4 regions of the Streptomyces sp. L500 genome follow, and region 4 is predicted to be linked to each of the others. Evidence: riboswitches for the same ligand, from Rfam matches in the RefSeq annotation. Region 4 holds a riboswitch; each other region holds the start of a gene.
What was found. A riboswitch is a leader RNA that binds a small molecule or an ion and turns the genes downstream of it on or off. The one in region 4 is predicted to bind cyclic di-AMP.

Region 1 (3,199 bases), on a different contig from region 4:
GCGTGACCATGAAGAGCCTTTTACGGCCGAAGAGATCGGTCAGCCGGCCGAAGAAGAGCGCACCGGAACAGGCGCCCGCCACATAGAGCGCGGCCGCCACTCCCGTCACCCCGCCGGAGGTGATCGGCAGACCGCTGCCCTGCTCGGAGAGCCGGCCGGCGATATTGCCGACGACCGTGACCTCCAGGCCGTCCAGGACCCAGACGGTGCCGAGGCCGATCACCACGGTCCAATGCCACCGGGACCAGGGCAGCCGGTCCAGGCGGGCGGGCACGGACGTGGTGATCGTCGCGGTGGTCGTCACGTCATCTGATTTCCCGATCGCTCGCAGAACATTCCCGGGATATCCGATATCGGGTGGTTCTGGGGGCGCTATGACCTGATTGCCCTGCCCGGCTTGCCGACCGGCGGCTCCCCTCGTTACGGCTCCAGGCCCCTGCCGCGCAGCCACGACAGCGGGTCCACCGGCGCGCCGCCGCCCGGCCGGACCTCCAGGTGGAGGTGGGGGCCGGTGACGTTGCCGGTCGCGCCGACCCGGCCGATGACCGTGCCCGTGCCGACCTTGCCGGACGTGACCACCATCGACGACAGGTGGCAGTACCAGACCTCGGTACCGTCGTCGAGCGTCAGCACGACGCGGTAGCCGTACGCGCCCGCCCACCCCGCCTGGGTGACGGTGCCCCCGCCGACCGCCTTCACCGGGGTGCCCGTGGGGGCGGCGAAGTCCTCGCCGGTGTGGTTCGCGGACCACATGTTTCCCGCCTGGCCGAAGCCGGCGGTGAGGGTGTACGAGGCCACGGGGAGGGTGAAGGTCCCGCCGGCCGCGCGGTGGGCGGAACGTTCCGCGCCACCTGACGAGCCCGTCGCGTGCCGCTCCTGAACACCGGCCGAACCGTCCGTCGCCGACCCGGCCGCCGCCGACCCGGCCGTATCCTCGCCCCCGCCGGCCGCCTCCCGCGCCGCCCGCTGCGCGGCCTCGTACGTCGCCGCCTTCGCGTCCGCCGCCTGGCGCTCGGCCGCCTCGCGCTCCGCCGCGGCCTTCTCCGCCGCCGCCTTGCGGTGTTGCTCCGCCGCGGCCTGCGCCACGCGCGCCTGCGCCTCGGCCTCGGCGGCGATCTGCTGGTGCTCGGCCTGCTGGAGGATGCGGGCCCGCAGCACCTCACCGGCGTCGACGGTGTCGCGCACGGTGCGTACCGTCTCGACGGGGGCCTGCTGTGCCTCGGCGGTCTGCCGCGCGCCCTGCCCGTGGCCGTCGGCCATGAGCGAGCCGACGACCGGAATGCTCTGGGCCAGGTCCGGCATGGATATGGGAGCCTGCGGACGGTCCTGGGCGCTGGCCATGCCGCCCGCGCCGACCGCCGCGATCATTCCGGCGCCGAGGACCGCGCCGCTCCGGGCCATCGTGCCGCCGCGCGGCTTGACGACGCGGTGTCTGCCGCGGACGGGCGCCGCCGGGTGGTCCTCGCCGGGGGCCCACTCGCCCGTGGCCGACGACTGCGCGGGGGCGGCGAATGCCCCGGGGGCCGCTTCCGGTTCGTAAGGGGGGATGTAGGCGGGAACGAACGGAGGGTCGTACGAACTGCCGTCGAGCTCGGAGCTGTCGGACCTGTTGGACGCCACTGGGGCGACTCCTTTCCTTCCTGCTCGCCTACCGGGTTAGCTGACGGGTTCGGAGAAGGAAGGTCTCCTACAGGCCGGCGTACGGGCCCGATTCACCCCAAATGATGGTTCCCCGGTTCCACCCACGGGATTCGGCGAAGGCGCACGGCACCGCCCTTGCGGCGGTGGCAACGACCGCGCTGCGTTATCGAACGTTAATAGACAGGGCGGCTGGATTCCAAGCCGAAAGGGTGAAGCGGGCAGGCGCGTTGGGGCACTTTATAAGGCGCTTACTTCTGACCGTTCGTCAGTCGTTATGGACCTGAGGAGATCGCAGGCGCACGGTACGGCCGGTGACCTGGGGGCGTTTGTGGGTGATGGGCGCGGTACGGAGCCGGCCGTCGATCCGCCGGATGGCGAGCAGGGCCATGTCGTCGTCCGTGCGCCCGCCCGCGTGCCGGGCCACGTCCGCCGTGAGGGAGTCCAGCAGGGCCTCGGGGCTGCGGAACTGCTTGCCGCGCAGCCGCGGCCGGGGGTCGTAGAACGTCCCGGTCGCGTCCCTGGCCTCGGTGACCCCGTCGGTGAACAGCAGCAGCGTCGACCCCACCGGGAACTCCCACTGCTCCACCCGGTCCGGCCACACGCCCAGGTCCCCCATCCCCAGCGGCAGGGCGGGCGCCCGGGGGTGGGTGTCGCCGACGGTGCCGTCGGAATGGAGGAGGAGCGGGGGCGGATGACCGCGGTTGACGATGCGCAGGGCGCCCGCGCCCGGTGGGACCTCGGCCAGGACGGCGGTGGTGAACCCCTCGGCCTGATCGACGTTCGCGCGCCGCGCGCCCTCCCGCTGCAGCGCGCGCTCCAGCCGCGCCGCCAGCCCCTCCAGCGTGCGCTCCTGCTCCGCCGCCTCCCGGAACGCGCCGATCAGGATCGCGACGGCCTCCACCGCGCCGAGCCCCTTGCCCCGTACGTCGCCGACGATGACGCGGACGCCGTAAGGGGTGTCCTGGACCGCGTAGAGATCGCCGCCGATCCGGGCGTCGGCCTGTGCGGCGACATAGCGCGCGGCCACCCGGAGCCCGCCGATCCGGGCCGGGGGCGTGGGCAGCACGGCCCGCTGGGCGGCCTCCGCGACGCTCCGCACCGACGCCAGCCGGCGGTTGCCGCGGCATACGACGCGGTTGATGCCGACGGCGAGCGCGCCGACGGTCACGACGGTGACGACCTCGGTCACCGACTCGCCCACCTCCGGCGCCTGCCGTGCGAGGGAGAGGGTGACGATCGCCGCCAGGGCCGCCACCGCCGCCAGCAGGGTGGCGGGCAGGGAGAGGAGCGAGGCGGCGACGAGGGGCGCGGAGACGAAGAAGGGGGCGGAGGAGTACTTGGGGGGCGTGAGGACGTCGAAGACGACGCCGCCGGTGATCACGGCGGCGGGGAGGCAGCGGGCGAGAACGACCGGCGCCCACCCGGGGAACGGCTCGCAGAGCGGATCCGGTCCGGGCGGCGGCCCGTCTCGCTTCCCCACCGTGTGTTCTCCTGACCGGCCGACGTCCCTTGCTCCGTCCCACCCTCGCGTCCGGCGCGCGGGCGGGCGAACGGGGGT
Region 2 (3,199 bases), on a different contig from region 4:
GACCGCCCCGACCCCGCCTTCCACGCGGCGGCCGCACGGCTGCGCGCCGCGGGCGTCCGGCTGCTGGGCTACGTCGACACCGGCTACGGCCACCGCCGCACCGGCGCCGTGGTCGCCGACATCCGCCGCCACCGCCGGTGGTACGACGTGGACGGCGTCTTCCTCGACCAGGTCCCGGCGCACGACACCCCGCTGCCCCACTACCGCCGCGTGGTGCTGGCCGCCCGGGTGCTCGGCGCCCGTACGGCCGTCCTTAACCCCGGCGCCCACCCCGAGCCCGGGTACGCCTCGCTCGCCGACCTCCTGGTCACCTTCGAGGGCACGTGGGAGGACTACCGACGCGCCCGGATCCCGGAGTGGACCACCGGCCATCCACCGGAGCGGTTCTGCCACCTCGTGTACGGCGTGCCCGAGGAGCGCACGGCGGGCGTGGCGCGGCTCGCCGCCCGGCGCGGTGCCGCGGTGCACTGCGCGGTGCCGGGCACGGGGGCCAACCCCTGGCGCTCGGTGCCCCGGGCGGCCGCCGGCCTCGCGGCGGGGGGCGCGATATGAACGCGCGTGGGGGTATGGGGAGTTGGCGTGGCGGGAGCGCTCGGCGCGTCCGGGCTGGGCTGTGCGCCGCGCTGCTGCTGGTCCTGGCGGCCTGCTCCGCGTCGCCCGCCGACGACGACGGGCCGGACCGGGACGACGAGGGCGTCACGGCGGCCCCCCGCGCCTCGGGTTCCCCTCGCGCCTCGGGCAAGCCGGAGGCCACCGGCACTCCGGACGCCTCGGCCTCGCCCGGGAGTTCGGCCACGGGTTCGGCGCCGGGGTCGGCCGGGGCCCGTTGGCAGCCGAAGCCGGGCACCGGCTGGCAGTGGCAGCTGGACGGAAAGGCCGACACCTCGGTGGACGCCCCCGTCTACGACATCGACGGATTCGAGAATTCGGCCGAAACCGTGGCCCAATTGCATTCCCGCGGCCGGAAGGTGATCTGCTACATCAATGCCGGCGCCTGGGAGGACTTCCGGCCCGACCAGGGGAAATTCCCCAAGACCCTGCTCGGCAACAAGAACAAGGGGTGGAAGGGCGAGAAATGGTTCGACATCCGCCGCCTCGACACCCTGCGGCCGCTCATGGCGGCCCGGATGGACATGTGCCGGCAGAAGGGGTTCGACGCCGTCGAACCGGATCTGACCGAGGGATTCCGCAATACCACCGGCTTTCCGCTGACGGCCGATCACCAGCTCGCCTTCAACCGGATGCTGGCGGATCTCGCCCATGAGCGGGGCATGGCCATCGGGCTGAAGAACGACCTGGACCAGATCCCGCAGCTGGTGAACGTCTTCGACTTCGCGGTGAACGAACAGTGCGCGCAGTACGACGAGTGCGAGAAGCTCAGCCCCTTTGTGAAGAGTGACAAAGCGGTCTTTCATGTCGAATACGAACTGCAGCCGGGGGAGTTCTGTGCCACGGCGCGGCGGCTCGGGCTGAGCTCGATGCAGAAGAAGCTGGAGCTGGACGCCTGGCGCCGGCCCTGCTGAACGTGCCTCCCGGAATTACTCGTTCCATGCTGCAAGTACCCGCGGTCACAGGGGTTTAGGGCCAGTTCGGCGGGGGCGCACGGCGCGCGGTTCCGGGTCTGCTCCCGAAGTGAAGAAGTTCACAGATGGCCGCCCGGGTGCCGGATTTTAATGATTCATGGTGCAGGATCTCTCACCGAACACAAGATCCCGTCACCCTGGCGGGCCACCCGGGCGGACGCCGAGTCCTGCCGCCGCCCCGGGTGCGGCATCGAATTGATGAATCGGCAGGAGCGGGAGACCCAAGCGGTACGGATCACGAAGTCGGTGGTCCTTGGGGTGAAGCCGGGAAATCCGGCCGGGCAACTTCGCAGCCCGAACCCGACAGGTCATCTTTCGTAGGCGGATGTCGAAGGGCTTCGGCATGTCTGCTATGCCTCGCATTCCCGCGCTCATATCCCGGGCCGGCACCGCCTCGGCCGTCACCGCCGCCACGCTGGCGGCGTCGGTGCTCGTCCCCGGCCTCGCCTCCCAGGCGTCCGCGGCCACCCCCGGTGAGCAGGCTCTGAGGGTCGCCGCCGCCAAGGCGGGCTCCCCCTACCAGTACGGCGCCGCCGGCCCGAACCGGTTCGACTGCTCGGGCCTGACCCAGTACTCGTTCAAGAAGGTCGGCAAGAACCTGCCGCGCGTGGCCGCCGACCAGTACAACCGCACCCGGCACATCTCCGGCGGCTCCCGCCAGGTCGGCGACCTGGTGTTCTTCCACTCGGGCAGCAACGTCTACCACGTGGGGATCTACGCGGGTAGCAACAAGATCTGGCACGCCCCCAAGCCCGGCGCCACGGTCCGCCTGGAGAAGATCTGGACCGGCAGCGTCTGGTACGGACGCGTCAACTAGGCTCCTTGATCGGGCGGTCCGGAACCCGGGCCGTCCGACATCCGTGTTCGCGCACGGGGGTGCCGCTTCCGGGCGCGGGAGGGAGCGACGATGAGCGATGTCACCGGCGGAACCGGCGTCACCGGCGGAACCGCCCCCACTGGCCCCACCAGTCCCACCGGCCTCACCGGTCCGGAGGTCCGTACGGACCGGGGCACCGTACGGGGCCGTACCGAGGACGGCCTCGCCGTCTTCCGGGGGATCCCCTACGCTCAGCCGCCCGTGGGCGAGCTGCGCTTCATGGCCCCCCGTCCGGCCCGCCCCTGGGACGGCGTGCGGGACGCGGGGGAGTTCGGCCCGCCGCCCCCGCAGTCCGGCCCGATCCCCGCGACCCGCACGACCGCCGGCGACGACTGGCTCACCCTGAACGTCTGGTCACCGGACCCCGGCGGCTCCGGACTGCCCGTCCTGGTGTGGATCCTCGGCGGCGGCTACGTCTCCGGCCACGCGGGCGACCCGCTCTACGACGCCGGGCTCCTGGCCCGGCAGGGCGGCCTCGTCGTGATCACCCTCAACTACCGGGTGGGCGCCGAGGCCTCCGCCCAGCTCGAGGGCGCCCCCGCCAACCGGGGCCTGCTCGACCTGATCGCGGCCCTGGAGTGGGTCCAGGAGAACATCGCCGGCTTCGGCGGCGACCCCGCGCGCGTCACCGTCGCCGGCCAGTCCTCCGGCGCCGGCTCGGTCGCCACCCTGCTGGCCGTCCCCCGCGCCGCCGGTCTCTTCCGCCGGGCGACAGCCCAGTCCGTCCCCGGCCTCTACA
Region 3 (3,199 bases), on a different contig from region 4:
AGGTCGAGGGCCTCGCGGTTGGAGCCCAGGTTCGGGGCGAAGCCGCCCTCGTCGCCGAGGCCGGTGGACAGGCCGCGGCCCTTCAGGACCTTCTTGAGGGTGTGGTAGACCTCGGTGCCCCAGCGCAGGGCCTCGGAGAAGGACTCCGCGCCGATCGGCGCGATCATGAACTCCTGGATGTCCACGTTGGAGTCGGCGTGCGAGCCGCCGTTCAGGATGTTCATCATCGGAACGGGCAGCAGGTGCGCGTTCGGGCCGCCGAGGTAGCGGAAGAGCGGCAGGTCGGACGCCTCGGAGGCGGCGTGCGCGACGGCCAGGGAGACGCCGAGGATGGCGTTGGCGCCCAGGGAGCCCTTGTTCTCGGTGGCGTCCAGGTCGAACATGGCCTGGTCGATCAGGCGCTGCTCGGTGGCGTCGTAGCCGACGAGCTCCGGGCCGATCTGCTCGATGACGGCGAGGACGGCCTTCTCGACGCCCTTGCCGAGGTAGCGCTTGGGGTCGCCGTCGCGAAGCTCGATGGCCTCGAAGGCGCCGGTGGAGGCGCCGGACGGTACGGCGGCACGGCCCGTGGAGCCGTCGTCGAGGCCGACCTCGACCTCGACCGTGGGGTTGCCTCGCGAGTCGAGGATCTCGCGAGCTACGACGACGTCGATGGACGGCACGAGGGTCTCCTTCGTGGGTGTCTGGAGTTCTGCACCACGAGCCTAACGGGCCCCGGAGCGTGCGCCCGCCCTTGCCCTGTCACCCGGGCCGAAAATTGGCACAAACGCCGAGATCCCCGGACGAATCGTCGGTGTGTTCGCTCAACGAGGACGGGAAATCCGCCGGCAGAACGAGCGGAGCCCCGCTCCGATGCGGCTCGGGGGGAAGTCGCATCGGAACGGGGCGGTCGCTCGGCCGGCCGGGGTCGTCACCGGCCCCGGCCGGCCCTCGCTCAGCGCAGGTGGAGCTGCTGGCCCGGGAAGATCACGTCCGCGTCGGGGACGATCTTCTTGTTGAGCTCGTGGAGCTTCTGCCAGCCGCCCTGGACCTTCTGGGACACGGCGATGGTCGCGAGGGTGTCGCCGGCCTTCACCTGGTACTCGCCGTCGCCCTTCTGGACGGTCCGCGGGGCGGTCTGCTTCGGCGCCGGGGCCTCGTCGTCGGAGTCGTCCGACTGCTGGACCGCCTTGCTGCTGTGCTGCTGCGGCGCGGCCTGGCGCTTGCTGCGGTCGGCGTGGGACTGGGCCTTGCCGTAGGCGCCGGAGGCGGACTTCGTGGACTTCTTCGCGACGTAACCGCCGTCGGAGTCGTCCGTGTCGACGTTCGCCTTGGCGCCGCCACTGGTCAGGCCGCCCGCGCCGGCGCAGCCCCAGGCACCCGGGCCCTGCATGGCGAGCAGGCGCTCGGCGGTGGCGATCTGCTGGGACTTGGTGGCCAGGTCGGCGCGCGGGGCGTACTGCCCGCCACCGGCGGCCTTCCAGGAGGACTGCGAGAACTGCAGGCCGCCGTAGTAGCCGTTGCCGGTGTTGATGTGCCAGTTACCGCTGGACTCGCATTCGGCGACCTTGTCCCACGTGGAGACGGAGGCGGCGTTGGCGGAGGTCGCGACCATCAGAGGGGCTGCGACAGCCGCGCCGGTGACGCCGGCGAGCGTGACGATGCGGACGGCCTTGGACGGACGACGGTGCTTGCCCTTGGACATGAGTCGGTTTCCTCACCGACGCCTACGAGGTGAGCTGTCGGGTTCGGGCTGTGAGTTCGCCCGGCCCGGTGCGCTTTCGCGTTCCGGGCTTCACCCCTAGCCGTTCCGCTCCTTCAGCCATGTGGCCTTGGGACCGTTCCGGCGACCTACCTTGGTTCCCCCGCTCCTGCCTACGGCGCTTGCGCGACGACTCCCCCGGCCGCCGGCAGGATTCGGCGTGCGGCCGTGGTGCTCGCGGTGGCGAGCGGTGACGACGGTAATCACAGGCGGCCGACGGGTTCAAACCCCACTTTTCAGCCACCAGCGGCCCGAGTTACCCCCGGAAACCTGACGTTTCCGCAGGTGAGAGGCCATTCGAGCAAATCGGATTCGAGGCATCCGACGCTCCGTCAACGAGACCCATGTCTCACTTTCGACTGGAACGGACATTCGCCTCGAACCGGAGCGCTACTTACGGATGTCAAGCTTCTGACCAGGGCGGATAAGGTCCGGATCAGAGCCGACCAGTTTCTCGTTCTTCTGATACAGCGTCTGCCAGCCTCCGGTGACCGAGTGTTGCTCGGCGATCTCTGACAGGTTGTCACCGGGCCGCACGGTGTAGTCGTTGGCGGCCGGCAGCTCCGCCCGGCTCTCGCCGCCCCGGGAGGGCCGCTGAGCATCGCCGGAAGGTGACGGGTCGGCACGGTGACGGCCCGTTCCGGCAGTCGCCCCGGTGTCGCCGGGAAGCGGTGAACCGGAAGGCGAGGTTCCTGTTCCCGGGGTGTCCGGGGGCGTGTTCGCCGGGGTGTTCGAAGGGGTGCCGACCGGGGCGGTGGGGATGGCGGTCGGATCGGCCGACGCGCCGGGGCTCGTACCCGTCGTCGGCTGTCCCGACGGGTCCTTGCGGTGCTTGCCGCCGGCCGTGTCCGGGGACGGGCTCGTGGAAGCGGAGGGGGTGCCGGAGGAGCCCGTCGTGGGCGAACCGGACGAGGAGGGCGCGGGCTTGGGCGACCCGGAGGCGGCGTCGGACGGCGCGGGCGACGTGCGCTCGGAAGCGGGCTGGTTGCCGCGCCCGGGCGTACGGGGACGGCTCTGCTCCGGCGCGGCGGAGGACGACCCGTCGCCCGGGTCCACCTCGGGCGCCTTGTCGTCGCCCCGGTCCGCCTCGCCGGCCAGGCCCGAACTCACCGCGCAGGTCCGCCAGGTGTCGGCGCCCTCCGCCTTGAGGATCCGCTCGGCCACGGCTATCTGCTGGGACCGGCTGGCCAGGTCGGGGCGCGGCGCGTACGCGATGCCGCCGTACTGCTCCCACATCTGCTGGGTGAGCTGGAGGCCGCCGTGGAGGCCGTTGCCGTTGTTGGCGCTCCACATCCCTCCGCTCTCGCACTGGGCGACCTTGTCCCAGGTACCCGCGTCGGCGGCGACGGCGGAGCCGGTCGCCAGCAGCGGCAGGGCCGCGCTGGAGGCCGTCACCCCCGCCGCGACCACGATGGCGGGTATCTGACGGGGACGGCGATGTCTACCGGATCCTGAGAG
Region 4 (3,199 bases):
ACGTCGTCCTGAACGCGCCGCTGGCCGCCGAGCCCGAGGGCCTGGACGGCGTCGCCACGATCATGGCGCGCGCCTTCTCCGAGGGCACCGACAAGCTCAGCGCCGAGGAGTTCACCGCCGAGCTGGAGCGCTGCGGCGCCACCCTCGACGCGCACGCCGACCACCCCGGCGTCCGGCTCTCCCTGGAGGTCCCGGCCTCCCGGCTGGGCAAGGCCATGGGCCTGCTCGCCGACGCCCTGCGCGCCCCGGCCTTCCCGGACGGCGAGATCGAGCGCCTGGTCGACAACCGCCTGGACGAGATCCCGCACGAGCTGGCCAACCCCGCCCGCCGGGCGGCCATGGCGCTGGCCGCCGAGCTCTTCCCGGCCGGCTCCCGGATGTCCCGCCCCCGCCAGGGCGCGCAGGAGACCGTCGAGCGCATCGACGCCGCGGCCGTCCGGGCCTTCTACGAGGCCCATGTCCGCCCCGCCACCACCACCGTGGCGATCGTCGGCGACTTCACCGGCATCGACCTCGACCGGACGCTGGCGGAGTCCCTCGGCGCCTGGACCGGCACCGCGGCCGAGCCGCTGCCCGTGCCGGCCGTCACCGCCGACGACACCGGCCGCGTCGTGATCGTGGACCGGCCCGGCGCCGTGCAGACGCAGCTGCTCATCGGCCGCACCGGCCCCGACCGGCACGCGAGCGCCTGGCCCGCCCAGATCCTCGGCACCTACTGCCTCGGCGGCACCCTCACCTCCCGCCTGGACCGCGTCCTGCGCGAGGAGAAGGGCTACACCTACGGCGTGCGCTCCTTCGGCCAGGTGCTGCTCTCCGCCCCCGACGGGACGGGCACGGCCATGCTCGCCATCAGCGGCTCCGTGGACACCCCCAACACCGGCCCCGCGCTGGCGGACCTGTGGACCGTGCTGCGCACCCTCGCCGCGGAGGGCCTGACGGACGCCGAGCGCGACGTCGCCGTGCAGAACCTCGTCGGTGTCGCGCCGCTGAAGTACGAGACGGCCGCGGCCGTCGCCGCGACCTTCGCCGACCAGGTCGAGCAGTACCTGCCGGACGACTTCCAGGCGCGGCTGTACGAACGCCTCGCGGAGACCGGCACGGTGGAGGCCACGGCGGCCGTCGTGAGCGCCTTCCCGGCCGACCGCCTCGTCACCGTCCTCGTCGGCGACGCCGCCGAGATCGCCGAGCCCGTCAAGGCCCTGGGCATCGGCCCGGTGACGGTCATCCCCGCCTGACGGCGACTCACCACCCCGGCGCGGCAGGCGACGCCGCGCCGGGACCCCTTCGGCGCATGGGTCCGTTGTGACCCATGCGCCTCGCTTATGTCCGCTTTCAGGCGGAGGTTGGGTGTTGGTCGTGTGGCGTACGTCATAAAAGCCCACTTCTGTTTGCTGTTCGAATCTGACGCCGATTAGCGTCAGGCCCGGCAGCCCGCCGATCGGAGCCGCGACCGCGGCCCCGGGCAGCCATCGCCGAGTCCCCGGAGCACCAGCCGAGGGGAGCCGGGGACCCAAACGTCCCTGGGGTGAATCGGGCCCCTCTCACGAGGGATCCGTAGGAGACCTTCCTGCTCCGAACCCGTCAGCTAACCCGGTAGGCGAGAGGGAAGGAAAGGAAACAGCCGCGACATGGCGTTCACCCGTGCCACCGGGAAGCACCGTCGTCCGAGCCGCGCCGCGCGCGTCAGCGCGAACGTGGCGGGCATAGCCACTCTCACGGCCGCCGGCGTCGTCGCCGGTGTCGCCGCCCCGGCCTTCGCCGCCTCCGACGACACGCAGCGCCCCGAGGACACCGGCCTGACCCAGGCCGTCGTCATGGGCGACGTCATGGCCGAGCACGTCGACGCCCAGGCCGAGTCCCAGCGCAGCGCCGCCGACGAGGCCGCCGCCCGCCTCCAGGCCGAGGAGAGCGCCAAGCAGAAGGCCGTCCAGGCCAAGCAGCGCTACGAAGAGGCCCAGCGCAAGGTCGAGGAGGAGCGCGCCGCCAAGGAGAAGGCCGCCCGCGACGAGGAGCGCAAGCGCCTCGGCACCTTCGTGAGCCCGATCGACGGCTCCTACGTCTCCACCGCCTACAAGGCCTCCAGCGGCCTGTGGTCCTCCGGCAGCCACACCGGCATCGACATGCACGCCGAGACCGGCACCTCCGTCCACGCCGTCGGCATGGGCACCATCGTCGAGGCCGGCTGGGGCGGCGCCTACGGCAACAACGTCGTCATCAAGATGGCCGACGGCACGTACACCCAGTACGGCCACCTGTCCTCCATCGACGTCTCCGTCGGCCAGACGGTCACCCCGGGCCAGCAGATCGGCCTCTCCGGCGCCACCGGCAACGTCACCGGCCCGCACCTCCACTTCGAGGCCCGCACGGCCCCCACCTACGGCTCGGACATCGACCCGATCGCCTACATGGCCGCGCACGGCGTCAACCTGTAACGACGACGCGCGACGACGTGCGAAAGGCCCCGGCCCCCGGCCGGGGCCTTCGTGTTGGCCAAAAAATATCCATGAAGCGGCGGCGCCATCGGAAAACGCCCGGGATTGCCATAGAGTCGCCGAACGGACGTCAGTCGGCCGTGCTTCACGGTGATTGAGGCATGAGGCGGAGGTAGACCCATGCGGGGCCGTACGTGAGCGGCGACGGCGAAGGGCCGCGCGAGAGGAGCCGTCGCATTTCCACGCACGCGGTGTGCACCGCCATCCGCGACGACATCGTCTCCGGCGCTTTCCCGCCGGGAAGCCGGCTCATCGAGGAAATCCTCGCCCGCCGCTACGGCGTCTCACGGGTGCCTGTGCGCGAGGCGCTGCGCACCCTGGCCTCCGAGGGTTTCGTGACCACCCGTCGGCACGCCGGCGCCTGTGTCGCCGAACCCACCGAGCGCGAGGCCGCCGACCTCCTCGACATCCGCGCCCTGCTGGAGCCGCTGGGTGCCGCCAAGGCCGCGCAGCGCCGCTCCGAGGCCCACCTCAAGGTATTGCGGGGCCTGGTCAGACTCGGCCAGGAGCGGGCCCGCGCGGGCCGCTGCGGCGAACTGCGCCAGCTCGGCGACTGGTTCGACGAGACCCTCGCCCAGGCGTCCGGCAGCCCCTCGATCGCCGGGCTCCTGACCCAGCTGCGCCGCAAGATCGCCTGGGTGTACGCCCCGGGGCCCGTGGTCCGGCCGCTGGAGACCTGGGAGGCGTGCGGGGCGTTGGTGGACGCG

Region 1: it holds a riboswitch for cyclic di-AMP, as region 4 does, so the genes downstream of both, ACX9I7_RS31795 (M23 family metallopeptidase) here and ACX9I7_RS22640 (M23 family metallopeptidase) in region 4, are expected to answer to the same signal.
Region 2: it holds a riboswitch for cyclic di-AMP, as region 4 does, so the genes downstream of both, ACX9I7_RS09450 (C40 family peptidase) here and ACX9I7_RS22640 (M23 family metallopeptidase) in region 4, are expected to answer to the same signal.
Region 3: it holds a riboswitch for cyclic di-AMP, as region 4 does, so the genes downstream of both, ACX9I7_RS30000 (transglycosylase family protein) here and ACX9I7_RS22640 (M23 family metallopeptidase) in region 4, are expected to answer to the same signal.

What each region holds. Positions count from the first base shown of each region.
Region 1 covers NZ_JBTOLC010000078.1:5,296-8,494, reverse strand. Annotated here, with positions in the region: gene ACX9I7_RS31800 (MFS transporter) at 1-331, opposite strand, end outside; gene ACX9I7_RS31795 (M23 family metallopeptidase) at 421-1,620, opposite strand; cyclic di-AMP (ydaO/yuaA leader) riboswitch at 1,631-1,767, opposite strand; gene ACX9I7_RS31790 (PP2C family protein-serine/threonine phosphatase) at 1,907-3,121, opposite strand.
Region 2 covers NZ_JBTOLC010000006.1:177,721-180,919, reverse strand. Annotated here, with positions in the region: gene ACX9I7_RS09460 (spherulation-specific family 4 protein) at 1-552, shown strand, start outside; gene ACX9I7_RS09455 (endo alpha-1,4 polygalactosaminidase) at 567-1,523, shown strand; cyclic di-AMP (ydaO/yuaA leader) riboswitch at 1,770-1,922, shown strand; gene ACX9I7_RS09450 (C40 family peptidase) at 1,927-2,400, shown strand; gene ACX9I7_RS09445 (carboxylesterase/lipase family protein) at 2,491-3,199, shown strand, end outside.
Region 3 covers NZ_JBTOLC010000060.1:12,241-15,439, reverse strand. Annotated here, with positions in the region: gene eno (phosphopyruvate hydratase) at 1-662, opposite strand, end outside; gene ACX9I7_RS30000 (transglycosylase family protein) at 935-1,684, opposite strand; cyclic di-AMP (ydaO/yuaA leader) riboswitch at 1,689-1,872, opposite strand; gene ACX9I7_RS29995 (transglycosylase family protein) at 2,132-3,151, opposite strand.
Region 4 covers NZ_JBTOLC010000027.1:25,886-29,084, reverse strand. Annotated here, with positions in the region: gene ACX9I7_RS22645 (M16 family metallopeptidase) at 1-1,235, shown strand, start outside; cyclic di-AMP (ydaO/yuaA leader) riboswitch at 1,461-1,615, shown strand; gene ACX9I7_RS22640 (M23 family metallopeptidase) at 1,629-2,432, shown strand; gene ACX9I7_RS22635 (GntR family transcriptional regulator) at 2,684-3,199, shown strand, end outside.